Regions from separate parts of the Saccharopolyspora halophila genome, predicted to be linked through region 4. Evidence: riboswitches for the same ligand, from Rfam matches in the RefSeq annotation. Region 4 holds a riboswitch; each other region holds the start of a gene.

The links. Region 4 has a riboswitch for cobalamin ahead of metE (5-methyltetrahydropteroyltriglutamate--homocysteine S-methyltransferase). Riboswitches for the same ligand answer to the same signal wherever they lie in the genome.
Region 1: it holds a riboswitch for cobalamin, as region 4 does, so the genes downstream of both, ABD289_RS19195 (HoxN/HupN/NixA family nickel/cobalt transporter) here and metE (5-methyltetrahydropteroyltriglutamate--homocysteine S-methyltransferase) in region 4, are expected to answer to the same signal.
Region 2: it holds a riboswitch for cobalamin, as region 4 does, so the genes downstream of both, cobN (cobaltochelatase subunit CobN) here and metE (5-methyltetrahydropteroyltriglutamate--homocysteine S-methyltransferase) in region 4, are expected to answer to the same signal.
Region 3: it holds a riboswitch for cobalamin, as region 4 does, so the genes downstream of both, ABD289_RS19275 (putative cobaltochelatase) here and metE (5-methyltetrahydropteroyltriglutamate--homocysteine S-methyltransferase) in region 4, are expected to answer to the same signal.

Annotation. Positions count from the first base shown of each region.
Region 1 covers NZ_BAAARA010000015.1:160,602-165,695, reverse strand. The annotation lists gene ABD289_RS19215 (hypothetical protein) at 1-111, opposite strand, end outside; gene ABD289_RS19210 (TrbL/VirB6 family protein) at 450-1,412, shown strand; gene ABD289_RS19205 (hypothetical protein) at 1,409-1,651, shown strand; gene ABD289_RS19200 (DUF1876 domain-containing protein) at 2,142-2,411, opposite strand; cobalamin riboswitch at 2,591-2,716, shown strand; gene ABD289_RS19195 (HoxN/HupN/NixA family nickel/cobalt transporter) at 2,798-3,853, shown strand; gene ABD289_RS19190 (precorrin-8X methylmutase) at 4,103-4,705, shown strand; gene ABD289_RS19185 (sirohydrochlorin chelatase) at 4,702-5,094, shown strand, end outside.
Region 2 covers NZ_BAAARA010000015.1:189,199-194,292, forward strand. The annotation lists gene cobN (cobaltochelatase subunit CobN) at 1-1,248, opposite strand, end outside; cobalamin riboswitch at 1,279-1,485, opposite strand; gene ABD289_RS19315 (D-isomer specific 2-hydroxyacid dehydrogenase family protein) at 1,643-2,566, opposite strand; gene ABD289_RS19320 (bifunctional 4-hydroxy-2-oxoglutarate aldolase/2-dehydro-3-deoxy-phosphogluconate aldolase) at 2,613-3,233, opposite strand; gene ABD289_RS19325 (sugar kinase) at 3,203-4,165, opposite strand; gene ABD289_RS19330 (YbhB/YbcL family Raf kinase inhibitor-like protein) at 4,345-4,890, shown strand; gene ABD289_RS19335 (VanZ family protein) at 5,007-5,094, shown strand, end outside.
Region 3 covers NZ_BAAARA010000015.1:177,815-182,908, reverse strand. The annotation lists gene ABD289_RS19290 (LysE family translocator) at 1-9, opposite strand, end outside; gene ABD289_RS19285 (S1 family peptidase) at 299-1,120, shown strand; gene ABD289_RS19280 (GNAT family N-acetyltransferase) at 1,218-1,697, shown strand; cobalamin riboswitch at 1,818-1,945, shown strand; gene ABD289_RS19275 (putative cobaltochelatase) at 1,996-4,062, shown strand; gene ABD289_RS19270 (MFS transporter) at 4,379-5,094, opposite strand, start outside.
Region 4 covers NZ_BAAARA010000021.1:194,847-199,940, forward strand. The annotation lists gene ABD289_RS21835 (hypothetical protein) at 1-283, shown strand, start outside; gene ABD289_RS21840 (acyltransferase) at 489-1,289, shown strand; gene ABD289_RS21845 (VOC family protein) at 1,354-2,124, shown strand; cobalamin riboswitch at 2,170-2,391, shown strand; gene metE (5-methyltetrahydropteroyltriglutamate--homocysteine S-methyltransferase) at 2,508-4,784, shown strand; gene ABD289_RS21855 (ribonucleotide-diphosphate reductase subunit beta) at 4,843-5,094, opposite strand, start outside.

The DNA.
Region 1 (5,094 bases), on a different contig from region 4:
CTTAGCCAGCAGCTCCTTGGGGTCGCCCATGCGCCGTCCGAGAACGACCCCGCCAACCATGAGCGCCAACTTCATCTTGCGGCTGCGACCCAGGGCGTAGCCGACCGCCACCGCCGTCGCTACCTGAGGTCCTCGCTTCATCCCGACCTCCTGCTGGAGCAGGTGAAATCCTTCGGCTGCGAAGCAGCCCGTGAGTCAGACTTACCCCCCGACCGGTGCACCAACACATCGACGCCGATGCACGTCCAGGTGTCAGCGTCCACGACGTTCGCACTGGTCAAGCCGCATCAGCATGGTCATGCGTTCGGGTGCGGCGCTGCAGATGACGCTAGAAGCGCGCTGCCGCGGTGCGTAGAGTCGAAAGCCTCTTCTCCGTCGAGAACCCGTGGATCGAGGCTGGAAAGACCGTAGGCGGCGCCTGCCGATCGTGCAGGAGTGAGGGGATCGACATGGCCGACAGGGACGAGCGATCGGAAGAGCGGCGCCACGGCGGCGAGCTGGTGGAGGCTGGAACCGAAGGGGAGCAGGTGTTCGACTCCGGCGACCGGCGCGAGCAGGACTCCGGGGACCGGCACAAGGACGAATACCCGGACGTGTACCTCGACATCCCCCAGGTGAAGGTCGACGAGATAAGCCTGGAGGTGGAGAACCTGCACGCCCGGGTATCCCTGCAGGCGGAGGTTCTCGACCTCCTCAAGCTCAACGTCGGCGTCGACGCCGAACTGGGCCGTGTCGCGCTGCAGATCAAGGGAGTGGAGGCGCAGGCCCAGCTCAAGGTCCGGCTGGACAACGTCGCCAACGTTCTCGATCGGGTCCTGACGACGATCGATCGCAACCCCCAGATCCTGGAGAACCTCACCAAGAGCCTGGGGCGCGCCGTGGAGGACGTCGGCGAGGGCGCGGGTTCGGCGGTGAAGGACGTCGGCTCCGGTGCCGGCACGGCCGTCGAGGAGGTGGGTGTAGGTGCGAGCTCCGCCGTGAAGGACGTCGGCTCGGGGGCCGGTAGTGCTGTGGAGAGCGTCGGCGAGGGCGCTGGATCCGCTGTCGAGGACGTCGGGGCTGGTGCTGGTGGTGCGGTTGAGAACGTGGGTGAGGGCGCGGGTTCGGCGGTGAAGGACGTCGGCTCGGGTGCTGGTGGTGCTGTGGAGAGCGTCGGCGAGGGCGCTGGCGAGGCGGCCGAACAAGTGGGCAGCGGAGCCGGTGAAGCCGTCGAGGACGTCGGTAGCACCGCCGAAGAGGTCGCCAAGGGAGCGCGTGACGTGGTCGGTGGCGAAAGCTCCGATGAAGAGGGCGGTTCCGAGGAGAAATCGACTGGGAAGCGCCGCTCGACGGGGGATTCCGGCCGCAGGACCCGCCGCAGCAGCGGCCGAGACGGCCAATCGAGCCGACCGAGCAAGGAGCGACGCCGATGACGGACGAAGACGACGCGGACGTGATCTTCACCAGCACCGTGCGTGCCGACGAGATCACCTTCCACGAGGTGCCCGAAACCGGGGTCGAGTTTCCCGGGGACACCGACGACCGCTCCACCTCCGGGAGCGATCGCACCAACCTCCCGGACCAGGTCCGCCCCCACGTGACCTACCACGCCATCCAGGTCGACTACCGGATCAAGGCGTACCTGGACCAAGCGGAGCGTCCTGACCGCTGAGCAGCGGCCGGTTCCGCTCGGACGATGCGCACCAGCGGGCGAACCGCTGCTCGACTGCCACGTCCGCGGAGCAGGAACACGGCTTGGTCGTGTCCACCAAGTACGTGCGCATAGCCGGCCAGGGCGCGACCCGTTGGCGAGTGACTTCGAGTCCGCGAACCCACTTCGAGTCCGCGAACCCGGTGGGGCGCCCTTCTCCTCGCCGGGCGGCGATGACGCTCGCCCGTGGCGGGCCCCGTGATCATCCGGCGTCACCGGCTCCGGACCGCCCCAGCGGGGGATCCTCACGCAGCATCGGACCCCGGCCGCGGAGCGGGGGTGCACAGCCTCGTGGCCGAGGGCCCAACGCCGCCGCCTCGTAAGGACCGCAAGCCAGGGGCGGTGTGCCGTGCGCAAGGCACCGTCGCCGTTCCCGTCGCGCTGACCCGCCTACCTCCACGGCGCGAAACGCCGGGTGTTCGCGGATCTGCGACACCTTGATCGGTCGCGGTCAGGCGGGCAGGTGCACCCTGCGGTGCAGCCGGTCGCCGATGTCCTGCGAGGCGTTGTCCAGCAGCTTGTGCGCGAGCTCGAACAGGGCCCTGGCGATGGCGATCTCGTCGCCGATCTGCGGGACCTCCGGATCCTCCGGGTGCCGCCGCGCGGTGCCGTGCCCGTGCAGCGGTTGCCCGTTCGGTGTCATGAAGCCGACGTCCGCGGTCGTCTTCGCGCCGGCCTCCACGACCTGCAAGTTCAGCGTGATCGAGTGCGTCTCGTTCATCGTCGCCTCCTGGTGCCGCTCTGAGCGGGCCGCTCCTGGAGAGCGGCCTCGGCACCCGGTTACCCAGATCACACCGGCCGCAAGCGGAGGCTGCAGAAAGCCGGGTCACGGACCGTGATCGATTTCACCAGGTTTGACCTCGGACGGTAGATCAGGCAAGGATGACCGAGCCGACAGGGCAGGAACCCGGTGCGAATCCGGGACGGTCCCGCCACTGTGACCGGGAAGTGGCCCCCACCTATTGCCACGGCTGTGACCAGCTGGAAGGCCGGGGGAACGCGTTCGGCCCGGGAGTCAGGACACTGCGCGTCGGCTCCGCGCCGCGAACCCGCGGCGCGCGGACACCGAGCCCCTCGGGCGGGAGAACCCAGGAGGTCGGAGATCCCATGATTCGGGATGCCGAAGAGACCAGCCGAGATGCCGGCTGGGGCGCAGCGGAGCGCCGCAAGGCGGCGGTCCTGCTCGCCGCGATCGGAGCACTGCACCTGCTCGGCTGGGGTGCCTACCTGCTCCACGTCAACGCCTTCAGCGCCGCGGGCGGTCTGGCCGCCGCGGGCACCACGGCCTACCTGCTGGGCCTGCGGCACGGATTCGATGCCGACCACGTCGCGGTCATCGACGACGCCACCCGGCTGCTGATGCAGCGCGGCAGGCGCCCCGTCTCGACCGGTATGTGGTTCGCGCTCGGCCACGCCAGCGTGGTGATGCTGCTGGCGTTCGCGGTGGCCTTCGTCGCCGGGCCGGCCGCTCAGCGGTGGGCGGAGCAGACCGGGATGCGCCTGGCGACCGGGGTCGACGTGCTGGTCGTCCTCGTGCTGACGACCCTCGCGGTGCTCAACGCGCTCGTGCTGCGCGATGCGTGGCGGTTGCTGCGCCGCGCTCGCCGCGGCGAGATCGACGAGGGCGAGGTCGAGCTGGTTCTCGGCCGCCGCGGCTTGCTGGCCCGCTTGCTGCGCGGCCGGATGCAGGGCGTCGCCCGCTCGTGGCACCTGTTCGGCATCGGGCTGCTGTTCGGCCTGGGGATGCAGACCGCCACCGAGATCACCGTGCTGGCCATGGTCTCGCCGACCGGACAGCTGTCGGCGATCGCGGTGTTGAGCCTGCCACTGCTGTTCGCCGCGGGCATGTGCACCGTCGACAGCGTGGACGGAATGCTGATGTCGCGGGCCTACACCTGGTCGATGGCCCAGCCGTTGCGCCGGTTGTGGGTCAACGTCACCACCACCGCGCTGACGGTCGGGCTCGCCGCGCTCGTCGCGTTCGTTGTCCTCTGCGGACTGCTGGCCGAATCGGGGATCGACTTCCTCGGCGGAATCGCGGCGATCGCCGATCAATTCGAGTTGCTGGGCTACCTCACCTTGGCGCTGTTCCTCGTGGTGTGGGCCGGTGCGGCGCTGTGGTGGCGATTCACCGCCCGCAAGAGCAGCCCGAAAGCCATCTGACGAAGCCTAAGGAGATGTTCAGTTTGCCGTGTGCGTGGCGGTGCGGGCGGCGGAACCGCCGTGTGGCCGCGGGATTCGCTCCGTGAGCAGTCGTCCTGCGCGGCGTCGCGGCTGTTCTCGCAGCACGACGCGTCAGAACCCGCGGCGGTGCGAGTCGAGTCCCGCACCGCGTGCGGCTCCGCCGCATTCTGCAAGGACCCCGAAAACCCGCCGCGCGGCGGCGAAAACGGAAGAGCAATGAGACGCGCAGTGCACCCGATCGAAACCGAGTCATACCGGATCATGCGGTCCCGGGCCGACTTCGCCCACTTTCCGCCGCTGACCCGTGCGGTCGTGGAGCGCGTCGTGCACACCACCGCGGATCCGAGCTGGACGGGCGAGGTCGTCGCCGACGAAACCGCCCTGCAGCGCGGCAGGAGCGCCCTGCTGGCCGACGCCCCGCTGATCAGCGACGTGCGAATGCTGGCGGCAGGAGTGACCGCCCGGCCGGTGGAGATCGGCCTGGACCTCCCGGGCGTGACCGAGGCGGCTGAGGCCGAAGGCCTGACCCGCTCGGCGGCGGGCATCCGGCTGGCCGCCGAGCGCTACCCCGCGAACGCGGTGTGGGCGGTCGGCAACGCGCCGACCGCGCTGATGGAATTGCTGCGCCTCGCCGAGGCCGGGGACGTCGAACCCGCGCTGATCATCGGGGTGCCGGTGGGTTTCGTCGGCGCCGTGGACAGCAAGGCGGCGTTGCGCCGAAGCGGCCTGCCGGCCGTGAGTACGTTGACCGAGCGCGGTGGCGCGGCGATCGCCGCGGCCGCGATCAATGCCCTGCTCTACTGGGCAGAAGAACCTGGAGGTAACCGGTGACCGAACCACTGCTGGTCGTAGGACACGGCACGGTGGACGAGCGAGGAGTGGCCCAGTTCCACTCCTTCCTCGAGCGGCTGCGCGCGCGGCTGAGCGCGGCCGGCGTGGACAGCGCGGGAGGCTTCATCGAGCTCTCCGCGCCCGCGGTCACCGAATCCTGGGCCGAATTGGCCGAGAAGGGGCACCGGCGGATGGCGGCCGTCCCGCTGGTGCTGGTCGCCGCCGGTCACGGCAAGGGCGACATCCCGGCGGCGCTGGAGCGCGAGGTTCAGCGGCACCCGGGCACCTCGTACGTCTTCGGGCGCCCGCTGGGCCCGCACCCGATCCTGCTGGACCTGCTCGCCGAGCGCATCGCCGAGCAGGTGCCGCGCGAGGAGTGGGCCGAGACC
Region 2 (5,094 bases), on a different contig from region 4:
GATGGCCGCGTCGGCCATCTGGTCCTCGGTCAACCACTCGACGTCGTGACCGCCTGCGGCGATGAGCCGGTGGATCAGCGTGTCGCCGTCGAGGCCGGAGACGTCCAGGCCGCCGAGGTCGTAGCCCGCTTCGGTCAGCGCGTCGAGCAGGACCACCGCCGAGGCCGGGGTGTCCAGGCCGACCGCGTTGCCGACGCGGGAGTGCTTGGTCGGGTACGACGAGAGCACCACGCCGAGGCGCTTCTGCCCGTTGTCGACGTGCCGCAGCCTCGCCAGCGAAACCGCCGTGCCCGCGACGCGGGCAGCGCGCTCCGGGTCGGCGACGTAGACCGGGATGCCGTCGGACCCCTCCTCCTTGAAGGAGAACGGCACGCTGATCAACCGGCCGTCGAACTCCGGAACCGCGACCTGCATCGCGGCGTCCATCGGCGAGACGGTGTCGCTCTCGGCCCACACCGCGCGGCTGGTGGTCAGGCACAGTCCCTGCAGCACCGGAACGTCGAGCTCGGCGAGCGCGCCGGCGTCCCAGGAGTCCTCGTCGCCGCCCGCGCTGGCATCTGCCGCCACGGCGCCACCGGCGGCGAGCACGGTGGCCACCAGTGAATCGCAGCCGGCCAGCAGCTCCCGCAGTCCCGCGGCGTCGGACAGGCTGCGCAGCGATCCGCAGAACACCGGCACCGCGTTCGCCCCGGTCGCCTCGATCTGGTCGGCGAGGGTGTCGACGAAGGCGGTGTTGCCCGCCAGGTAGTGCGCCCGGTAGAAGATGACGCCCACGGTCGGCTTCGACGGGTCGTGCGCGCGCTTGCCGTGCAGGCCGAACTCCGGTGTGGACTGCGGCGGCTCGAAGCCGGTTCCGGTGAGCAGCACCGTGTCGGACAGGAAGTTGGCCAGCTGGGTGAGGTTCGCCGGGCCGCCCTCGACGAGGTAGGTCAGCGTCTCGGTGGCCACGCCCGCGGGCACAGTGGACAGCGCCATCAGCTCGGCGTCCGGAGTGGCCTCACCACCCAGGGCGATGGTGGGCAGACCGGCGGCCAGGACCGCGTCCAGCCCTTCCTCCCAGGCGCGACGCCCGCCCAGCAGCCGGACCACCACCACGTCGACGTCGCGCAGCAGCTCGGGCACGTCCTCGGCCGCGACCCGCGACGGGTTGGCCACGCGGTAGTCGGCCTCGGCGGCGCGGGCCGCCAGCAGGTCGGTGTCCGCAGTGGACAGCAGCAGAACTCGGGTTTCGCGGGCAGGCTCGCTCACGCGGAATCCTCTCTCGGGGTGCGCGCCCCGGCGGGGTCATGGCGGTGAGGGAGTCTCCTGACTCCCGGATCGTCGCGGCGCTTCCCGCCTTCCCACCCGCCCGCGCGGGGCCGGGCCGTGGCTGGTTGGGGTCCGCTCCCCGGTCACAGTGGCGCGACCGCCCCGGATTCCCACCGGGTTCCTCCACGTCACCGCCGAATCGGCTTTCCGGATGATCCTATCGGTCCTGCGATCTCCGACCACCCGCACAGCGATTCCGGGACGAACCCCACAGCAAGGCGACAGTTTTGCCTAGAACTGCAAGACTTCGATGTCCGTTTTGTCCGGACAGTTTTAGGCAGAACTGTCACCACCACGCGCGCCGGGCGAAACCTCTCCTAGAGCTTTCGGCTGGTCAGTAGCCCGCTGTGGGGTCGATCGGGGCCAGGAGCGGTTCGCCCGCGATGTGGCGGCGGACGTTCTCCTGGACGCGCCGCGCCAGGGCGGGCAGCAGCAGCGACTGCGGGTTGGCCGTGTGCGGGGAGATGAGGGCGCGCGGGTGCGAGAACAGCGGGTGCCCGTCCGGCAGCGGCTCGGGGTCGGTGACGTCCAGGGCCGCGCCGCCGATCTCCTCCTCTTCGAGGGCCCTGACCAGGGCTTCGGTGTCGACCAGCGAACCTCGGGCGATGTTGACCAGCCAGGCGTCGGACTTCATCGCCGACAGCACGTCGGCGTCGATGAGCTTGCTCGTCCGGGTGGTCGCGGGAGCCGCCACCACCACGAAGTCGGACTCGGTCAGCACCTGGCGCATCCCGTCGGCGTCCTCGGACGGCCAGGTCCGCTCGGCGCCGTCGACCGGCTTGCCGGAGCGGTTGACCGCCAGCACCGTCACCCCGAACGGCCGCAGCATCTCGATCAGCGCCCGTCCGATGCCGCCCGCACCAATGATGCCGACGGTCGAGCCGGTCAGGCTGCGCATCCGGTCCGGCCGCTGCCAGCTTTCCGCGCGCGCCATCGCGGGCAGCTGCCGCGCCCCTGCCAGCATCAAGCCGAGGGCGTGCTCGGCGACAGTCTGCGCGTAGGTCCCCGCCGCCGAGGTGAACCGGACGCCTTCGCGCAGCACTCCGGAGGCCAGCCAGGACTCGATGCCCGCCGAGGGCAGCTGCACCCACTCCAGGTCAGGATGATCGAGCTCGGGGAAGCGGCTCGGCTCGGCGCCGAACCACACCAGGGCAGCGGCTTCCTCGGCGGGGGCGAGCTCGCCGCCCCCGGCCACCACGGCCGCTTCCAGCTCGGGCGGCGCGGCAGGACCAACGTGGACCTTCAACGACTTCTCCATCTCTGCTGCTCAGGGCCTGCTCATTCGACTACCGGCGGACGGGCGCCTAGGAGATCAACTCGGCCAGCGCGGGCAACTGCGCGTCATCGGCCAGCGCGGAACCGACCGCCACCACATCGGCACCCGCGGCCAGGAATTCCGGCGCGTTGTGCGCGGTCATCCCGCCGGTGGCCACCACGCGCAACCCCGGGAACGGGCCGCGCATCGCCTTGAACCAGGAACTGCCCAGCTCGGCGGCGGGGAACGCCTTGACCCAGCGCAGCCCGAGCCGCATCGCGCGCTGGATCTCGGTGGGCGTGGACACACCGGGCAGGTGCGGGAGCTCGAGCTCGGCGCTCAACCGCACGATCTCGGGATCCAGGCCGGGCGCGACGGTGAACGCCGCACCGGCCGACCGCACCGCGCGCAACTGCTCGGGGTCGATGACGGTGCCCGCGCCGACCGGACGCCCGCGCTCGGCACCCGCGGCCACCGCCGCCCGCAGGGACGGCTCCGCCCGCGAGCTCTCGACGGGAACCTCGATGGCGTCGATGCCCAGGTCCCAGGCTCGTTCGGCGAGTTCGACGGTCCGCTGCGGTTCGAACCCGCGCAGGATCGCCAGCACCCGACCGGTGAACAGCTCGTCGAAGTAGCCCATCACCGGCCCCCGAAGCGCAGCTCGTTCCACTGCTGCTCGTCGCAGCCGAGCCAGCGGGCCAGCGATTCGGCGTCCGGCGGGGTGGTGTGGTCCTCGGTGCTGCGCAGGCTGTGCGCGGCCAGCACGTGCCCCAGCCGCAGGCAGCGCACGTCGTCCTCGCCGCGCAGCACGCCGGACAGGAAACCGGCCGCGAAGGCGTCCCCGGCACCGACCGGTTCGACGACCTCCACCTCGGGCGCGGGCACCACGACCCGGCTCCGCCCGAGCGCGTAGGCGGCCTCGGCGCCGTCCTTGACCACCACCGTGTCCGGCCCGTCGAGCAGGTCGCGCACCTCGTCCGCATTCTTCACGCCCCACAGCACGGCCGCCTCGTCGAGACCGACGAACACGATGTCGGCGAGCTGGGCGAGCTCCCGCAGCACCGGGCCGGCCTCCTCCGCGCTCCACAACGCGGGGCGGTGGTTGACGTCGAAGGAGATGCGCGCCCCGCGCTCGCGGGTGAGCAGATGCCGGACCATCCGGTCGCAGCCCTCGGACAGCGCCGGGGTGATACCGCTGATGTGCAGCAGCTGCGGCGCGTCCAGCTCGCCGCCGGGCAGGAAGTCCTCGTCCATCGTGGACGCCGCCGACCCGGCCCGGTAGTAGTGCACCCGCGTGCCCTCGGGGCCCGGGTCCTTGAAGTACACCGCGGTCGGCGCGTGCGGGTACACCTCGACCAGGTCCGTATCCACCCCGGCCGCGGCGATCGTGCCGAGCACGCGCTTGCCCAGCGGGTCGTCACCGAGGCGGCTGGCCCAGCGCACCCGGTGACCGAGCGCGGCCAGGTGGATGGCCACGTTGGACTCCGCGCCACCGGCGGAGAGCGTGAAGGTCGGGGCCTGCTCAAGAGGGACCGGGCTGGCCGGAGCGACCAGCGACATCGTTTCGCCCAGGCACAACACCTCGGCCGGCTGCACCAACATTGCCTCCTCGCGATCACTGCTTCGGAGGACAGGCTATCGGCACGAACGCTGCGAAATACACACCTCCGTTGCATCCTGTGCAATGCGAACCGGAACCGGCTGGAACCACGCCGTTCTCCTAGGCTGAGGCCAGTGATCGACGATCACCCCGAAAACCACAGGTAAGAAGGAGGGCTCGCATGAGTCTGGAGCGGCCGATCGATCCTGATCCGTACTCGTTCCTGCCGGCGGTACCCGAGTTCACCGTCACATCCGCGGACGTGAACGACGGCCAGGCGATGACCAAGGCCCTGGCCTACGACGGCATGGGCGCCGGCGGCGAGAACATCTCGCCGCAGCTGAGCTGGTCGGGCTTCCCGGAGAGCACCAAGAGCTTCGTGGTGACCTGCTTCGATCCGGACGCGCCGATTCCCGGCGGCTTCTGGCACTGGGTCCTGGTCGACATCCCCGCGAACGTCACCGAGCTGGCCACCGACGCGGGCAACCGCAACGGCCAGAACGTGCCCGCCGGTGCGTTCCACGTGGCCAACGACATGAGCGAGAAGGCCTTCGGCGGCGCGGCCCCGCCGCCCGGTGACCGCCCGCACCGCTACTACTTCGTGGTGCACGCGGTCGACACCGAAGAGCTCGGCGTGGACGACAGCGTCTCCCCCGCCGTGGTCAGCTTCATGCTGGCCTTCCACACCGTCGGCCGGGCGGTCATCACCCCGACCTACCAGCACTGATCCCGGTCGTGCCGATCGCGCCCGCTCCCGGTTCCGGGGCGGGCGCGACGTGTTTCGCCCGATCGGGCTGAATCACCAGCGGCCTTTCGCGCCTCTTTACTGGAGGGAGGTGCGAGATGAACCTGCTGCCGGCTTCCATCGCCGCGGTGCTGGCGACCGCGCTCGCCGCGCTGCTGTTCCCGTCCTTCGTCGCGGACGAGTACC
Region 3 (5,094 bases), on a different contig from region 4:
CAGGAGCACAGCGGTTTCCTCCTTCGCTGCGACGCGCGTCAACGCGTCGCTAGAGCGGGTGAAGATCTTCATCCGGCTGGTGGAGATCTGCGGATCACGCGATCTACGCAGATCGGGCCCGCGTCGATGCGGGGCGGATGAGCGGCCGCGTCGCGCGGCCAGGTCGGAAAAATTTCGTTCGGAAGTCGATTTTAACGAAAAGATTTCCTGACAGGCTGTGAGTTGCGCCTCGTGATGTTTCGGTGTGCGGGTGACTACGGTGTGCGCTCGGCAAGATCGGCGATGACTGGAGGTCGATGTGGGGCGGCACACCGGAGGCAGCAAGGCGGCCCGCTCGCTGCGGCGAATGGCCGTGGCCGGAGCGGTCACCGCACTGGCGAGCACCAACCCGCTGGCCAACGCGGAACCGTCCGAGCAGGCCCAGCCCCGCGTCCTCGGCGGTACCTCCTCCAGCACCGATGCCGCGCCATGGGCGGTGGCGCTGACCGACACCTACGGCAACCACTTCTGCGGCGGAACCCTGGTCTCCGCCGGTGAGGTGGTCACCGCCGCGCACTGCGCCGTCGACCCGCTCACCGGTGCGCAGCGCTCGGCGGAGGACATCCAGGTCGTCGCCGGACGCACCGACCTCCGCTCCACGCAGGGCACGGTCGGATCGGTGCAGGACGTGTGGGTGCACCCCGAGTACCGCGACATCACCAGCGGGGACGACCTCGCCGTGCTGAGCCTGTCCGAGCCGATGCCGCAGCGGCCGCTGCCGATGGTCGAACCCGGTGACACCGAGGCCTACGCGCCGGGCACCACGGCCCGGGTCTACGGCTGGGGTCGCACCAGCGAGAACGGTCCGTCCTCGGACACGCTGCGCTCGGTGGACGTGCCGATCAACGCCGACGACTCCTGCAAGTCCGCCTACGCCAACTACGACGAGCGCAGCATGTTCTGCGCCGGTTATCCCGAGGGCGGCAAGGACGCCTGCGCGGGCGACTCCGGCGGTCCCATCGTGGCCGACGGCAAGCTCATCGGCGTGGTGTCCTACGGGACCGGATGCGGCCGACCCGGTACGCCGGGCGTCTACACCAGGCTGGCCAACTACGTGCCGCTGGCCAACGACCTGCCATGACAGCGGCCGCGCCGCACCGAACGGGTGTAGTGGCGCAGACAACTCCGGCCGCCCGCTAATGCCGACCTAGCGCAGCGGCTGTGATATCCAGGTAAGGGTGACCCTCCAGCCGCTCGCAGCCGCCGTCCACCGCGCCTACACCGCGGACCTCGATGCCGCGGACTTCTACCGCATGTTGCGCCTCCGCGTGGACGTCTTCGTGGTCGAGCAGGAGTGCGCCTATTCCGAGTTGGACGGGCGCGATCTCGAGGACTCGACCCGGCACTTCTGGATCGACAGCGCCGACGGCTACGTCCTCGGCTACCTGCGCCTGCTGGAGGACCCGGACGGCGCCTACCGCATCGGCCGGGTCTGCACCGCCAAGAGCGCGCGCCGCATGGGACTCGGTCGCAAGCTGATGCGCGCCGCGGTCGCCGAGGTGCAGAACTTCCCGGCCACGCTCTCCGCCCAGACCTACGCCAAGGACTTCTACGCCTCCTTCGGGTTCGTCGAGGAAGGCGAGGAGTACCTCGAGGACGGCATCCCGCACATCGGCATGCGCCGCGAACCCCGCCGCGCCCACGCCGTCGCGCGCTGACGGCGTGCCCCCGAGGACTCCTGCCCCGGCCGAATGAGTCGGTGATCTCACGTCCCTGGAGGTTGGGGACGTGATCCGCGTCTGGAACGATATGCGTTGATCCGAATGCAAGGGGCGTGCCAGGAAGCCGGTGGGAGTCCGGCACGGTCGGCGCCACTGTGACCGGGAAGCGGCACTCCACGACGAGCCACCGGGGATGACCTGGGAAGGCCGGAGTGCGCCGCGGCGATCCGGGAGTCAGGACACTGCGGCCCCTTGTTCCCGCCGCCGGGGCGTCCGCACCCCGAGGAAGGAACACATGTCTGCCCCTCGCTTCCCCTTCTCCGCCGTGGTCGGCCAAGACGACCTGCAGCTGGCGTTGCTGCTCAACGCGGTGCACCCGCGCATCGGCGGTGTTCTCGTGCGCGGCGAGAAGGGCACCGCCAAGTCGACCGTCGTGCGCGCGCTCGCTTCGCTGCTGCCCGCGCTGGACGTCGTCGACGGCTGCCGCTTCGGCTGCGACCCGCGTGAACCCGACCCGGACTGCCCGGACGCCCCGCACGGACAGACCGCCACGCAGCGCCCCGCGCAGCTGGTCGAGCTGCCGGTGGGCGCCACCGAGGACCGGTTGATCGGCTCGCTGGACCTCGAACGCGCGCTGACCGAGGGCGTGAAGGCGTTCCAGCCTGGCTTGCTGGCCGGGGCGCACCGCGGCGTGCTCTACGTCGACGAGGCCAACCTGCTGCACGACCACCTGGTCGACCTGCTGCTCGACGCCGCCGCGATGGGGCGCGCGCACATCGAGCGCGACGGCGTCTCCGTTTCGCACGCCGCGTCGTTCCTGCTGGTCGGGACGATGAACCCGGAGGAGGGCGAGCTGCGTCCGCAGCTGCTCGACCGGTTCGGCCTGACCGTGCAGGTGGCCGCCTCCCGCGAGGTCGAGACCCGCACCGAGGTGGTGCGCCGCAGGCTGGCCTTCGAGGCCGATCCGGCCGGGTTCGCCGCCCAGTACGCGGACGCCGACGCCGAGCTCGCCAAGCGGATCGTCGCGGCTCGCGAGCGCGTCGAGTCGGTCGTGCTGCCCGCCTCCGAGGTGCGTCGGATCTCCGCGCTGTGCGCGTCGTTCGACGTCGACGGGATGCGCGCGGACCTGGTGCTGGCGCGCACCGCGATCGCGCACGCCGCCTGGCGCGGCGCCGAGGCCGTCACCGAGGAGGACGTGGAGGCCGGCGCCCGGCTGGCTCTGCCGCACCGGCGCCGCCGCGACCCCTTCGACGAACCGGGCATGGCCGAGGACCAGCTGCAGCAGGCCATGCAGGACGCCGCCGAGCAGGCCGAATCCGAGTCCGGACCGGACAACGACCCGGACCCGGACAACGACCCCGACGACGATCCGGATGGTGGGCCCGACGGCGGTCCCGGTGGTGGTCAGCCGCATGACGAGCCCACCGACGGGCCCTCGGGCGGCGCGGCGCAGCCGGACTCAGATGAGGAGCCCTCCGGCGGGTCCGGGCAGTCCGACAAGGCCCCCGCCGCACCCGCGCCGTCGTTCCAGGCGCGCCTGCTGGAGGTGCCCGGAGTGGGAGAGGGAGCCCCCGGGCGCCGATCCCGCGCGCGCTCGCGCACCGGCAAGACCACGCGCGCGTCCACTGCGGACGGGCACGGGATGCACCTGACCGCGACGCTGGCGGCCGCCGCGCCGCACCAGGTGGCCCGCGGCCGCTCCGGTCCGGGACTGGTGCTGCGCTCCGAGGACGTGCGCAAGGCGGTCCGGGAAGGACGCGAGGGCAACCTCGTGCTGTTCGCGGTGGACGCCTCGGGTTCGATGGCCGCCAAGGAGCGCATGTCGGCGGTCAGCGGTGCCGTGATGTCGTTGCTGCGGGACGCCTACCAGCGGCGCGACAAGGTCGGCGTGATCACCTTCCGCGGCGACGCGGCGGAGCTGACGTTGCCGCCGACGTCCTCGGTGGACGTCGCGGCCGCGCGGTTGCGACGGATGCGCACTGGTGGCCGGACGCCGCTGGCCGACGGTCTGCTGCGCGCCCGCAAGGTCGTGCAGACCGAGCGCACCCGCGATCCGCAGCGCCGCGCGCTGGTGGTGCTGCTCACCGATGGAAAGGCCACGGTGCCAGCGCAAACCGGTCAAACCGGGACCAAGCGCTCGCAGCAGGCCGTCGACGACGCGTTGCGCGCAGCGGGCACGCTCGCCGGTGTCGGCGCCGCCTCGGTGGTCGTGGACTGCGAGAGCGGGCCGGTCAAGCTCGGCCTCGCGCCGCGGGTGGCGGCCGCGCTCGGCGGTCCCTGCCTGCGGCTGGAGGAGCTGTCCGCCGAGCACGTGGCCGGCGTGGTCCGCGCCGCCAGCGGCGACAGCGGTTTGGCCGCTTGATCTCGGTTCGATTACGAGATTCAACCTGACGAGTACTCACGCGTCGGTCGGATTGGTACGGTGGCGCACGTCCACCTGACCCCCAGGGGTGGACCTCTAAAGTGCCCCGCGCTCCCAGCGACCCCCAGGCCGGTTGAGCGCGGGGCTCTTTCTTGTCGTTCTCGGGTCGTCCTGCTCGGCGGTGCGGGTGGCGAGCACCACTCCTGATGCAACTACCTGCCCGGCGTCCTGACCGTCCTCGCCACGTAGCCGCTCAGCAGCCGCGGGCGGTACCGGTCGCCGGGGAAGCGGCACCGCCGCTCGCCCTCGGTGGTCGTCAGGCCGGGGCCATCGTCCTCCGGTATCGGCGGCGGGCGTAGGTGGCCGTGATGACCAGGGGGATCGCGGTGGCTCCCGCGATGGTGAACAGCTCCGCGTAGCGGCCGTGGTCGGCCAGCGGGCCCGCCGCGGCGGAGGCCACGGCGCTGCCGAGGAACAGCGCGCTGGCGAACAGCGCCACCGCGGTTCCGCGGGCCTCCGGGGCCACCGAGGTCGCCCACGCCTGCAGCGATGAGTGCATGAACGACCAGCCACCGCCCAGCAGCAGCGCGGTGGTGATCACCGTGAGGACGTTGGTCTCCACCGCGACGACCGCGTAACCGGCGGCCATCGCCGTGCCGCCGATGGCGATCAGCCACCAGACGGCCAGCGTCGAGTTGATCGCCTTGACCAGGCGGGAGAACACCAGCACGCCGATGCCGTAGGCGCCGGTGGCCAGACCGGCCACGGCCACGTCCAGGCCCTCGTCGACCAGCGCCGAGGCCAGGAACGTCAGGACGCCGAGCAGCACCGCGCCCTCCACGAAGACCAGCGCGAACACCAGCAGCGCCCAGCGGTTGGTCAGCACCGAACCGAGGTGCGCGCGGATGCCGCTGACCTCGGCGCGGTCCGGCTCCGGCAGGCCGCCCAGCAGCACGGCGCAGACTGCGGCGAAGATCGCGGGCAGCGCGAACACGACGCGCCAGTCCAGCCAGTGCGCCAGCACTCCGGCGA
Region 4 (5,094 bases):
CCACCGCTTCGATCGAGGACCGACTACGAGCAATGGCCGGGTCCGAGATGAGACCGTCCGCGGGGGCGAATCCCGCGAGATCGCGGGCGACCGCCCGAAACCGCTCGAACCGGTGTTCCACGACCGGATCCTGATCGAGGACGTCGGCATGGCGGCGCCGATCTCGAATCCGAACGAATCCGCCGCACCCGGCCATCTGCGGCGGTGTGCTCACCTGCGGCTGGGCGTCGCGCGGCGGCCGACCGATCCGAGCACGTCACTGGCCGGCTCGCGGAAGCGGTGAACTGCGGCTCGGTGCTGCGGATTCCGCTGATCAACCAGACCGCCGGCACCCCCGATCTGCAGGACCCGGCCGCGTGGTCGCACGAGCGGCGTCCGGTCACCTGGTGTCACGGCTGGCGATCGGCGTGTAGCGGGGGCGGTGATCGACTCGGTGCGCCGGTTTCTAGACTTGGCGCGGTCAGTAGCCGGGGTGTGAGGGAGCAGCTTTGCAGACGGAGCGCGTGAACATCGCGGAGTCGGCGTGGATCGCCTCCACGGCCAGGGTGGGCGAGCCGTTCCGGCCAGGCCGCGAGTGGGACCGCCTCGACCGGCTGGCCGCGGTCGGTGAGCGCTGCGAGGTCGCGCACTTCAGCCTCATCGGGGAGGAATCGCGGCTCGGCGACGACAGCACCCTCGACGCCTACTGCTGGATCGAGGACGGCGCGACCGTGGGCGAGCGCGTCGTGCTCACCCACCGCGCCTCGGTCGGCGCCAACGCCGTCATCGGCGACGATTGCGCGATCAGCGCGGCCACGATCGCCGCGCGCAGCAAGATCGGTTCGAACTGCCAGGTCTACGGCGACCTGGTGCACCGGCGACTGGAGCCGGGCGTGCCGCTGGCGCAGGACGCCGCGCCGGTGCTCGAGGACCACGTGTTCGTCGGCTGGGGCGCGAAGGTCATCGGCGGGGTCACCGTCGGCCGCGGCAGCTACGTCTGCGCCGGTGCGACCGTGACCAAGGACGTCGCTCCCGGCGTGATCGTCACCGGTATCAACGAATTCCGGGAGCCGGCCGCCTGGCGGGGCGCCCTGGCGAAGTCCGATTTCTTCGGTGCGGCCGATGCGCCCGAGGTCGTGGCGGAGCCCGCGGCCGCGCGCGGGCCCGAGCAGGCGGGCGGACTCGATCAGACGGGCGAGACCGGTGCTCATCAATCCGCGCCCGCGCCCGAGGAGACCGGGCTCGTCGAGATGCCCAAGACTTCGGCGGCCGCCGCGCGAGCCCGGGAGCGCAGCCGGCTCGGGGACTGATTATCCGGCGACTGTCGGTGCGCATGACTACCGTCCCAGGTGAGAGCAACCAAGGGGGTACGTCATGCCAGAACTGAGCCAGGCACAACCCGAAGGCACGCCGACCTGGATCGATCTCGCGATCCCGGACCTGGACCGGGCGATCGACTTCTACGGGACCGTCTTCGGCTGGGAGTTCGCCAGGGGGTCCGCCGAGGTGGGCTACTACACGATGTGCCTGCTGCGCGGCAAGCCGGTCGCGGCGCTGATGCAGAACGTCGAACCCGATCCGGTGGACTACTGGTGGAATCTGTTCTTCGCCGTCGACGACTGCGAGGCCACCGCGAACACGGCCAAGTCCGCCGGCGGCGAGGTGCTGCAGGACACCATGCAGGTGATGGAGCACGGCCGGATGGCCGTGTTCAAGGACCCGACCGGCGGCCACTTCGCGCTCTGGGAAGCGGGCGAGCACATCGGCGCCGAGATCGTCAACGAGCCGAACGCCATGCTGCGCAACGACCTGGTGACGGCGCAGCCGGGGCGGGCGCGCGAGTTCTACGCGGAGGTCTTCGGCTTCACCCTGGACGGCGATTCGCAGCTCGAGGGCGCCGATTTCACCTTCCTGCGGCGTCCGGACGGTCACGAGATCGGCGGAATCCTCGGCGATCCGTCGGCGCAGAAGTCGGAGTGGGGCGTGCTGTTCATGGTCGACGACGCCGACGCGACCGTCGCCCGCATCCGCGAGGCGGGTGGCAGTGCCGACGACGCCTTCGACATGGCCTACGGCCGGTTGGCCAACGCGCGCGATCCGTTCGGCGCGCGATTCAGCGTGGGATCCGGCCCGGCCTCCGGGTGATCGAGATCCCCGCCGCGGGGGACTGTTCGGGACCGGCCTGCCGGGTTAGCCTGGCGCCGCTGGTGGTTCACCGGGACGCACGAGACGCGGCCCGGTGAGGCAAGAGGGAACCTGGTGCGAGTCCAGGACTGCCCCGCAGCGGTGAGCGGGAACGAAAGCCGTCATGAGCACTGGACACCACGTCCGGGAAGCGACGGCCGGTAGGAGAACCGGCGATGGCCGGACGAGCCCGCGAGTCCGAAGACCTGCCACCGGTACGCACACCGCCGGTGTGCGTGGTCCGAGGTCTCGCGGGAGGACCTGGCGGACGTTCCAGCGGCCTGCGTCGCTGGTCCGCGCCCTCGCGATGCCTCGGCTGACGTCTAGCTCGCGAGGAGAGAGCGTTGACCTTCATCGGATCCACCGTGCTCGGATTTCCCCGGATCGGCCCCGACCGGGAGCTCAAACGAGCCCTGGAGAGCTACTGGGCAGGCCGAAGCGCGGAAGCGGACCTGCGCGAGGTGGCCCGGCGGTTGCGCGCGGACACCTGGCGCGATCTCGCCGCCGCCGGGCTCGACTCGGTCCCCGGCAACACGTTTTCCTACTACGACCAGGTGCTCGACACCGCGGTCACCTTCGGCGCCGTCCCGTCCCGGCACGCCGAGCTGGGGCTGAGCCCGATGGACACCTACTTCGCCATGGCCCGCGGGACGGCCTCCGCGCCGCCGCTGGAGATGACGAAGTGGTTCGACACCAACTACCACTACCTCGTCCCCGAGATCGGCCCGGAGACGCGGTTCGCGCTGTCCGACCGGACCGCTGTCGAGGACTTCCGGGAGGCCCGCAAGCTCGGCGTGGAAACCCGGCCGGTGCTGATCGGACCGCTGACGTTCCTGCTGCTGGCCAAGCCCGCCGATGGAGCGCCGGACGATTTCCGGCCGATCGACAAGCTCCCGGAGCTGCTCGACGCCTACGAGGAGCTGCTGGCCGAGCTGCGCAAGGCCGGTGCCGAGTGGGTCCAGCTCGACGAGCCCGCGCTGGCGGCCGACCGCGCGCCCGCCGAGCTGGAGGCGCTGCGCAACACCTACCGCAGGCTCGGTGATCGTTCCGACCGCCCGAAAATGCTGGTCGCGGGCTACTTCGGCGATCTCGGTGACGCGCTGCCGATCTTGGCGGCGGCGCAGATCGAGGCCGTCGGCGTCGACCTCGTCGCCGGAGCCTCGGCGATCGACCGGCTGCCTGCGCTGAGCGGATTGCGGGACAAGACGCTCGTCGCGGGACTCGTGGACGGCCGCAACGTCTGGCGCACCGACCTGGACCGGGCGTTGACCACCGCGGCCACCCTGCTCGGACTGGCCGGCGACGTCGCCGTGTCGACCTCGTGCTCGCTGCTGCACGTGCCCTACGACGTGGACGCCGAGAACGACCTGGACCCGCAGGTCAGGCAGTGGCTGGCGTTCGCGCGCCAGAAGGTCGGCGAGGTCGTGGCGCTCGGCCGGGCGCTGCGCGTGGGTCGCGAGAGCGTGCGCGGGGAACTGGAGAACGCTCGCGCGGCGGTGGCCTCCCGGGCGAGCGCGAACCGGGACCAGCGCGTGCGGGCGCGCGTGGACTCGCTGCGTCCCGAGCACTCCCGTCGCGGCGACTACCGGGAGCGGGCTGAGGCGCAGCAGAAGTCGTTGCGGCTGCCGCCGCTGCCGACCACCACGATCGGTTCGTTCCCGCAGACCACCGACGTGCGCAAGGCCCGCGCAGCGCACCGCGCGGGCCGCATCGGCCTGGCCGAGTACCAGCGGCGGATGCGCGACGAGATCGAACGGGTGGTGCGGCTGCAGGAGAAGCTGGGGCTGGACGTGCTGGTGCACGGCGAACCCGAGCGCAACGACATGGTCCAGTACTTCGCCGAGCAGCTGGCCGGTTTCGCCACCACCGAGCACGGCTGGGTGCAGTCCTACGGTTCGCGCTGCGTGCGCCCGCCGATCCTGTTCGGCGACGTGCACCGGCCGGAGTCGATGACCGTCGAGTGGGCCCGGTGCGCGCAGCGGCTGACCGACAAGCCGGTCAAGGGCATGTTGACCGGTCCGGTGACGATGCTGTCCTGGTCGTTCGTCCGCGACGACCAGCCCGAGGCCGACACCGCTCGGCAGGTCGCGCTGGCCATCCGCGACGAGGTCCGCGACCTGGAGGCGGCAGGCATCCGCGTGGTGCAGGTCGACGAGCCGGCGCTGCGCGAGCTGCTGCCGCTGCGCGCGGCGGACCGGCCTGCGTACCTGGAGTGGGCGGTGGAGTCGTTCCGCCTGGCCACCTCCGGGATCTCCGACGGCACGCAGATCCACACCCACCTGTGCTACTCGGAGTTCGGTGATGTCATCGACGCGATCGTGGCTCTCGACGCGGACGTGACCAGCATCGAGGCGGCCCGCTCGCGGATGGAGGTGCTCGACGACCTCAACGCGGTCGGCTACGCGCGCGGCGTCGGCCCGGGTGTTTACGACATCCACTCGCCGCGCGTGCCCCAGCCGGACGAGGTGGCCGACCTGCTGCGCGCCGCCTTGGCGGCGGTTCCCGCGGAACGGCTGTGGGTCAACCCGGATTGCGGGCTCAAGACCCGCGACTACCCGGAGACCGAAGCGGCGCTGAGCAACCTCGTCGCCGCCACGCAGCGGCTGCGCGACGGGCTCTGAGAAGACCGCGGAGCTGTCCCGCAGGGCGCGCTGCGGGACAGCTCCGCGCGAGCCGCGCTCAGTCCCACGTCAGCGCGGCTCCGGTCTGGTACTCGGTGACCCGGGTTTCGAAGAAGTTCTTCTCCTTCTTCAGATCCATCGCCTCGGACATCCACGGGAACGGGTTCTCGGTGGGCTCGAAGACCGGCTCCAGGCCGAGCTGGGTGCAGCGGCGGTTGGTGATGAACCGCATGTACTGCTCGCACAGCTCGGCATTGAGCCCGAGCATCCCGCGCGGCAACGTGTCCCGCCCGTAGGCGGTCTCCAGTTC